DNA from 2 places in the Mesorhizobium sp. M4B.F.Ca.ET.214.01.1.1 genome. Region 2 is predicted to be linked to the other one. Evidence: riboswitches for the same ligand, from Rfam matches in the RefSeq annotation. Region 2 holds a riboswitch; the other holds the start of a gene.

Region 1 (3,867 bases), on a different contig from region 2:
ACGGTATTTCGCCGCCATCGCCGCCATGCCTTCTTTCTGTGCCTCGGCGCGGATGTCGTGGGAAATGCGCATGGAGCAGAATTTCGGCCCGCACATCGAGCAGAAATGCGCCAGCTTGTGCGCCTCCTTGGGCAAGGTCTCGTCGTGGAACGAGCGCGCCGTTTCGGGGTCGAGCGACAGGTTGAACTGGTCTTCCCAGCGGAACTCGAACCGCGCGCGGGAAAGGGCATCGTCCCTGACCTTCGCCGCAGGGTGGCCCTTGGCGAGATCCGCGGCATGGGCGGCGATCTTATAGGTGATCACGCCGGTCTTGACGTCATTGCGGTCGGGCAGGCCGAGATGTTCCTTCGGCGTGACGTAGCAGAGCATGGCCGTGCCGAACCAGCCGATCATGGCAGCACCTATGCCTGAGGTGATGTGGTCGTAGCCCGGCGCGATGTCGGTCGTCAGCGGCCCCAGCGTATAGAACGGCGCCTCGCTGCAGACGGCGAGCTGCTTGTCCATGTTCTGCTTGATCTTGTGCATCGGCACATGACCGGGCCCCTCGATCATCACCTGGCAGTCCTTGGCCCAGGCGATCTGAGTCAGCTCGCCTAGCGTTTCCAGCTCGGCGAACTGCGCGGCGTCGTTGGCGTCGGCGATCGAGCCCGGACGAAGCCCGTCGCCGAGCGAGAAGGACACGTCGTAGGCACGGCAAATGTCGCAGATCTCGGCGAAGTGTTCGTAGAGGAAGCTCTCCCGGTGATGGTGCAGGCACCATTTGGCCATGATCGAGCCACCGCGCGAGACGATCCCGGTCACCCGGTCGACGGTCAGCGGGATATAGTGCAGCCGCACGCCGGCGTGGATGGTGAAATAGTCGACGCCCTGCTCGGCCTGCTCGATCAGCGTGTCGCGATACACCTCCCATGTCAGGTCCTCGGCGATGCCGCCCACCTTTTCCAGTGCCTGGTAAAGCGGCACCGTGCCAATCGGGACTGGCGCATTGCGCACGATCCATTCGCGGATGTTGTGGATGTTGCGGCCCGTCGACAGGTCCATCACCGTGTCGGCGCCCCAGCGGATCGCCCACACCATCTTCTCGACCTCTTCGGCCATCGACGAGATGACAGCGGAGTTGCCGATATTGGCGTTGATCTTGACCAGGAAATTGCGCCCGATGATCATCGGCTCGCTCTCGGGATGATTGATGTTGGCGGGAATGATCGCCCGCCCGCGCGCCACCTCGTCGCGCACGAATTCTGGCGTCACGAAGTCGGGGATTGCCGCGCCGAAGGCTTCTCCGTCGCGCTCGAGCTTACCGCGCAGGGCCTCGCGGCCCAGATTCTCGCGGATCGCGACGAACTCCATCTCGGGCGTGATGATGCCGGCGCGCGCATAGGCAAGCTGGGTCACCGCCTTGCCGGCTTTCGCCCGCAGCGGACGATTGCGGATCGGAAATTCCGGCGTCAGGCGCTCGCCTGTCGCGAACCCGTTGTCTTCCGGACGCACATGGCGGCCGTCATAGGCTTCGACATCGCCGCGTGCTGTAACCCATTCCTGGCGAAGCCGGGCAAGGCCCTTTTCGATGTTGGTTTCGACAGCCGGGTCGGTATAGGCGCCGGATGGATCGTAAACGGTAACGGGCGGCTCGCCGGCCGTCGGATGGACGGAGATCTCGCGCATCGGCACTTTGATCTGGGGGTGGAGGCTGCCTTGCTTGTGGACCTTGCGCGAGGCGGGCAACGGCCCCGTCGACACGGTGGGGGTAAGGGCATTCATCTTGAGGCTCCTTTGCTCATGCATTGGAGACCCAGTTCTGTGCCGGAAGGATGAAAAGACGCTTTGGTCGCCCTGCCGAAACAGGACCTCGGGCATAGACTCCCGCAAAGCGCTTGCACCGTCCCTACGCCAGCATGAACTGGATCAGGTTCAACGGGTCACTGCGCCGCGAAAGCCAGCAGTATCTCAGCCCCTTGCCGGGACTCCCCTGGTGAATGCCTCAGGTTGGAGGGGCCGGCGCCGCTTTGTCAAGCCGTGTTCTGCCGGCGCGGCGGCGGGAGAGACTTGCCCTTGTGGACGGGGGGTCGGCGAAACTCAGGCGAAAGCCCAGACGTCCTCGGCCTGGAAGCCGACCTGGTAGCCAGCGGTCTTCAGTTTGACCACCACCTGGCCGATCTCGGCCGCCGGCAGCGCGCCGACTTCGATCTTGATCATGCCGGGACGGTAGCGCTTGAGGTCCAATTGGTCGAACACCATCCAGTCGGCGCCCTCGCAATCGACGAGGAAGGCGTCGATATAGGCAATGCCGTTGCGGTCGAGCAGCGTCTGCAGTGTCTCCGACGGCACCTCGATGTCCTTGAGGTGCGGCGCGAACTTGTTGAAGTTGGCGTCCGCCTCGCCCCAGGCGTTCTTGCCCGACATCAGATTGGTGTCGGTTACCGACGAGCAGCCGATGAACTCGATCGGCAGCGTGCCGTCTTCGAGCGCGGCGGCGTCAAATGTATGAACGGTGATCGTCCCCCTGGTCCGCGTCACCGCCACAGGCTCGATGATGAAGCGCCCGGTATCGGGATAGTTGGCGCGCAGGCGCTTCTGATTGTAGGGGATCGGTTCGACCAGCATCGCCCGCGCCCTTGGAATGCGATGCAGCCAGGGCGTGACGTCGTCGAATAGGGCGCCGTCGCAGGCGCCGACATTGACCATCTGGAACGGCCTGCCGCCGAAGCGTGCCATCAGCGCCGCCCGGGCGAGGAACTTCGTGCCGCGCAGCGCCGGCCCGCGATCGAGCAGCCCGGCCGGAAGGCCGAACGAGAGCGCGATGCGCGCCAGGTTGGAAACGGAACTCATTGCGTGTCTCCGGGCTTGTCTCCGCCAACGACGAGCGGCGCGGCGCGGCGTTGGCCGACCGAGGCCCACAGCGCCATCAGCGGGCCGCCCAGCAATAGGAAGGGCGGCAGCAGGTTGGGGAAATAGATGCGTGTGTCGTGGATCGGGAACACCGTGAACTTCGCCAGCACGCCGAGCACCAGCGCCGCAAGCAGGATACCGGCGCGGCGCTCGAGGCGGAAACCGGCGCGGCCAAGCGCGTACCATCCGGCCAGCGCCAGAACCGAGACGCCCACCCAACTGTTGGCGTTGATCGCACGCAGCAGCGAGACCGCGAAGGCCTTGAGGTAGGCCGCGAGCGAGAATGGTGGTTCGAAGCCGTCCATGTTGTAGTGCTGCTCGATCGTGGAGAACCACAGATGCGGCCACCAGCCGGGATGCTGGGCCCAGTGCGAGATGGCGAAATAGGCAATGAAGGAGGCGGCAAAGCCCGCCAACGCACCCCAGGCCTTTTGCCGGAAGACGATGATCAGCACAGCGAAGATCGCCAGGAAGACGATGTTGTCCGGCCGCGCCATGAAGGCGAGGAACAGCAGGATCGCGGTCGCCGCCTCGCGTCTGCGCACATAGGCGAACAGGCCGCCGAGGAACAGCGCCGCGCAAAGGAGGTCTGGCGTCGAGGCGCGCGCCGCATCGCCGAAATCGGCCATGATCAGCACCGCGCCGACTATCGGAGCCAGGGCCAGCGCGCCTTCCGAACGCAGCCAGATGAGCGTGATGCCGCCGAACAGCAGCACCGAGACCACGGAGACTAGCCGCATAGCCTCGACCGGCGACACGACATGGCTGAGGCCGGACAGGATCTCGGCATAGAGGAACTTGATCCGGTACATGCCGAGCAGCGAATGGAAGTCGGCGGCATTTTCCGCCATATGGCTGCGGTAGCCGCCGCCATCGTCGGTCAGCGTCTTGTAGTCGGCGGCCGAGACGCCCGCCTTAACCGTGCTGTAGGCATAGTCGTGCAGGACCTGCGGATCGGGATAGGTGCCTTCCTCGGCG
Region 2 (3,867 bases):
GCGCAGCGCCTGGTAGATGGCGACCTCCAGCGTCGTGGCGGCCGGCCCGCCGCCGAGCGTCAGCACGATGGTGAAGGAGGTGATGCACAGCATGAACACCAGCCCGGCGACGCCGGGCAGCGCCGCCCGCAGCGCCGGCCACTCGATCAGCCGGAAGGCGTGCCTGACGCCCATGCCGAGCTGGCTTGCCAACCGCCAGTGATTGGCCGGCACAGTGCCCAGCGCCTCGAGGAACAGGCGCGTGGCCAAAGGCAGGTTGAAGAAGACATGGGCGACGAGGATGCCGGACAGTCCGTAGATGCCCGGCCAATCCCGACCGCCGAGCAGGCCGGCGAAATAGCCGGCGCTGCCGTAGAGCGCCAGGATCCCGAGCGCCGCAACGATCGCCGGCAGCGCCAGCGGCAGGGCGAAGAGCTGCAGGATCAGCCCGCGGCCCGGAAACCGCGGATGCCGGGCGAGCGCCCGTGCGACGAACAGCGCCGGCACGACGGAAAGCAGCGTCGACAACAGCGCCTGCCACAGCGTGAAGCGCACGACGCGTAGCAGATAGGGATCGAAGGCCGAGGCGGCGCCGGAGAAATCATGCGCGCCTTCGATGACAAGGCCGGCAAACGCCCCGCCGATCAGCAAGGTGATGGCGCCTAGCGCGGCGATGCCGGCGGTGATACGGGGGTCAGAGCGAGGCGCGAGCTGCACGCTGCACCACCAGTCTCCGGATGGCTGGTTGGCTCGAACTCAATGAACGTCGAGTTCCTTCGCGCCCCCCTCTGTCCTGCCGGCCATCTCCCCCGCGGAGGCTGCTTTCCTCTCCCTCCGGAGGGGGGAGAGGTGGCGCCGCGAAGCGGCGACGGAGTGGGGGAACCACCTGGAAACCGCCGCAGCGGACACAGGAAAGAGGATCGCGTGCAAGCATCGTCTTGATGCGCGCCAAGGTCGACCCCCACTCCGTCGAGCTTCGCACGCCACCTCTCCCCCGATCGACGGGGGAGAGGAAGGATGCCAAGTCATCCGAGCCGGCGCCTGTCCTCAGCGGCAAAGGCTCCCTTCCGAAGATTGTGTGATCTCTCCCCCCTTGCGGGGGGTGGCTTGGCGCAAGCATCGAAAAACCTACTTGCTCATCGCCGCCAGCCATTCGTCCACCCAGGCCTTGCGGTTGGCGGCGACCTCTTCGGCGCTGAACAGCAAGGTCTTGGTCGGCTTGACCAGTTTGTCGAAGGCCGGATTGAGCGGCTTGTCGGTCTTGCCGGCCGGGAACATCCAGTTGGTTTCGGGGATCACATCCTGGAATTTCGGCCCGGTCATGAAGGCGATGAACTTTTCCGCCAGCGGGTTCTTCGCCCCTGTCGTGGTGATGCCGGCAACCTCGATCTGCAGATATTCGCCCTCCTCGAAGGACGCGGCCTGGTAGCGCTCGGTGTTTTCCGCGACCATGTGATAGGCCGGCGAGGTCGTGTAGGACAGCACCATCGGCGCCTCGCCCTTGGTGAACAGGCCATAGGCCTCGCTCCAGCCCGGCGTCACCGTCAGCACCTTGGGCTTGAGCTTGGCCCAGGCTTCCGGCGCCTTGTCCCCATAGACCGACTTCACCCAGAGCAGCAGGCCGAGGCCGGGCGTCGAGGTGCGCGGATCCTGGATGACGATCTTGTCGGTGGCGCTGCCCTCGACCAGTTCCTTCAGGCTCTTCGGCGGGACTTTAAGCTTTTCGGTGTCGTAGACGACGGCGAAATAGCCGTAGTCGAACGGCACGAACGTGTCGTCGCTCCAGTCGCCGGGGACGTTGAGGCCGGACACGCCGCCATGCGGTGCGAACAGGCCGCTCGCCTTGGCTTCCGCCGTCAGGTTGGTGTCGAGGCCGAGCACGATGTCGGCCTTGGTCGCCGCGCCTTCCAGCTTGACGCGGTTGAGCAACGCCACGCCGTCGGCGACCGAGACGAATTCGAGATCGCAGCCGCATTCGGCCTCGAATTCCTTCTTCACCGCCGGGCCTGGCCCCCACTCGGCGGTGAAGCTTTCATAGGTGTAGACGGTGAGCTTGTCCTTCGCGGCCGCAGGGCCCGCGAGAAGCGAAACCAGGCCGGTGGCCAGAACAAGGTGGGATAAGAGCGTGCGCATCGGCGCCTCCTTCGTTGGTGTTGAAAGGAATTGAGGCGTCGGATGTTCCGAAACGTCTAATCCCTCCGCCGGTACAAACCGGATCAGGTTCAGCGGGTTGGCGATTGCCTCTCAGCCGGCCCGCGAAAACCCGCGTCCGGCACCCCGTTAGAGCGTTTCGACACATAGGCCCGGCCACGGCACCGCGCAAGCGGAAGTTTGCCGGGTTTCCAAGGCGCCGCTTCCGTTTCGCCGGCGAGGCTGATAAGGGCGACGCCCATGGGCACATTCACCATCCTGCTTGGCGGCGACCTCGTCCGCACGCCTAGGCTCGACAGCCAGCTCGCCGGCGCGCGCGTCATCGCCGCCGACGGCGGCATCGGCCATGCCCGCATGCTGGGCCTGACGCCCGAGCTCTGGGTCGGCGATTTCGATTCCGTGCCGGCGGACTTGCCGCATGATCTGGCCGCCGTGCCGCGCCAGGTGTTTCCGGCCGAGAAGGACAAGACGGACGGCGAGCTGGCGATCGCTGCCGCCCTCGAGCGCGGCGCCACCGGCCTGGTGCTGGCCGGCGCCTTCGGCGGCAAGCGTGCCGACCACGCCTTCCTGCATCTGGCGCTCGCCGTCCGCCTGGCCGAGGCCGGCATCAGCGTGCTTTTGACCAGCGGCGCGCAGGAGGGCATCCCCCTTCTGCCGGGCAAGGCCGGCTTCGACTATGCCGACGGCACGCTGGTTTCAGTGCTCGGCTTTTCCGATCTTTCCGGCTTCAGCGTCACCGGCGCCAAATGGCCGCTCGACCATGTCGAGGTGGCGTTCGGCTCGTCGCTGACTATATCCAACGAGGTCAAGGGGCGGCTTGAGGTCGCTCTCGGCCACGGCCGCGCGCTGCTGCTCGCTCACCCCTATCCTCTTCCTGAAAGCTGACATGGCCCCGCCTCTTCTCAATCTCGACGGGATAAGACTGACCTTCGGCGGCACGCCGCTGCTCGACGGGGCGGCACTCAGCGCATCCGCCGGGGACAAGATCGCGCTGGTCGGCCGCAACGGCTCCGGCAAGTCGACGCTGCTCAAGATCGCCGCCGGCATGATCGAGCCGCAGGACGGCGAGGTGTTCCGCCAGCCTTCGGCGACGGTGCGCTACCTGCCGCAAATGCCCGACATGGATGGCTTCGCCAATGTGCGCGCCTATGTCGAGGCGGGACTCGGGCCGGCCGACGATCCCTACCGCGCCACCTATCTGATGGAGCATCTCGGCCTCACCGGCGAGGAGCGGCCGAACGACCTGTCCGGCGGCGAGGCGCGGCGCGCCGCCCTTGCCCGCGTCATGGCGCCGGAGCCCGACATTCTGCTGCTGGACGAGCCGACCAACCATCTCGATCTGTCGGTGATCGAATGGCTGGAGGAGGACCTTGCCCGCACCTCCTCGGCGGTGATCCTGATCTCGCACGACCGCCGCTTCCTCGAGCGCGTATCACGCGCCACCGTCTGGCTCGACCGCGGCCAGACCAAGCGGCTGGACAAGGGCTTTGGCCATTTCGAGGAGTGGCGCGACCAGGTGCTGGAAGAGGAAGAGCGCGAGCAGCACAAGCTCGGCCGCCAGATCGTGCGCGAGGAGCACTGGCTGCGCTACGGCGTGACTGCACGGCGCAAGCGCAACATGCGACGGCTCGGCGAGTTGCAGACCATGCGCCAGCGTTTCCGCAGCCATCGCGGCGCCGAGGGCACGGCCACCCTGGTGGCCAGCGACGCCGCCGAGTCCGGCAAGCTGGTGATCGA

Evidence for each region. A riboswitch is a leader RNA that binds a small molecule or an ion and turns the genes downstream of it on or off. The one in region 2 is predicted to bind thiamine pyrophosphate.
Region 1: linked by a shared signal. The riboswitch ahead of thiC (phosphomethylpyrimidine synthase ThiC) and the one ahead of thiB (thiamine ABC transporter substrate binding subunit) in region 2 are both predicted to bind thiamine pyrophosphate.

The regions. Positions count from the first base shown of each region.
Region 1 covers NZ_SRUX01000024.1:23,297-27,163, reverse strand. The annotation lists gene thiC (phosphomethylpyrimidine synthase ThiC) at 1-1,761, opposite strand, end outside; TPP riboswitch at 1,865-1,981, opposite strand; gene EN857_RS31535 (FkbM family methyltransferase) at 2,077-2,829, opposite strand; gene EN857_RS31530 (hypothetical protein) at 2,826-3,867, opposite strand, start outside.
Region 2 covers NZ_SRUX01000018.1:13,003-16,869, reverse strand. The annotation lists gene thiP (thiamine/thiamine pyrophosphate ABC transporter permease) at 1-696, opposite strand, end outside; gene thiB (thiamine ABC transporter substrate binding subunit) at 1,108-2,112, opposite strand; TPP riboswitch at 2,156-2,269, opposite strand; gene EN857_RS28420 (thiamine diphosphokinase) at 2,371-3,015, shown strand; gene EN857_RS28415 (ABC-F family ATP-binding cassette domain-containing protein) at 3,017-3,867, shown strand, end outside.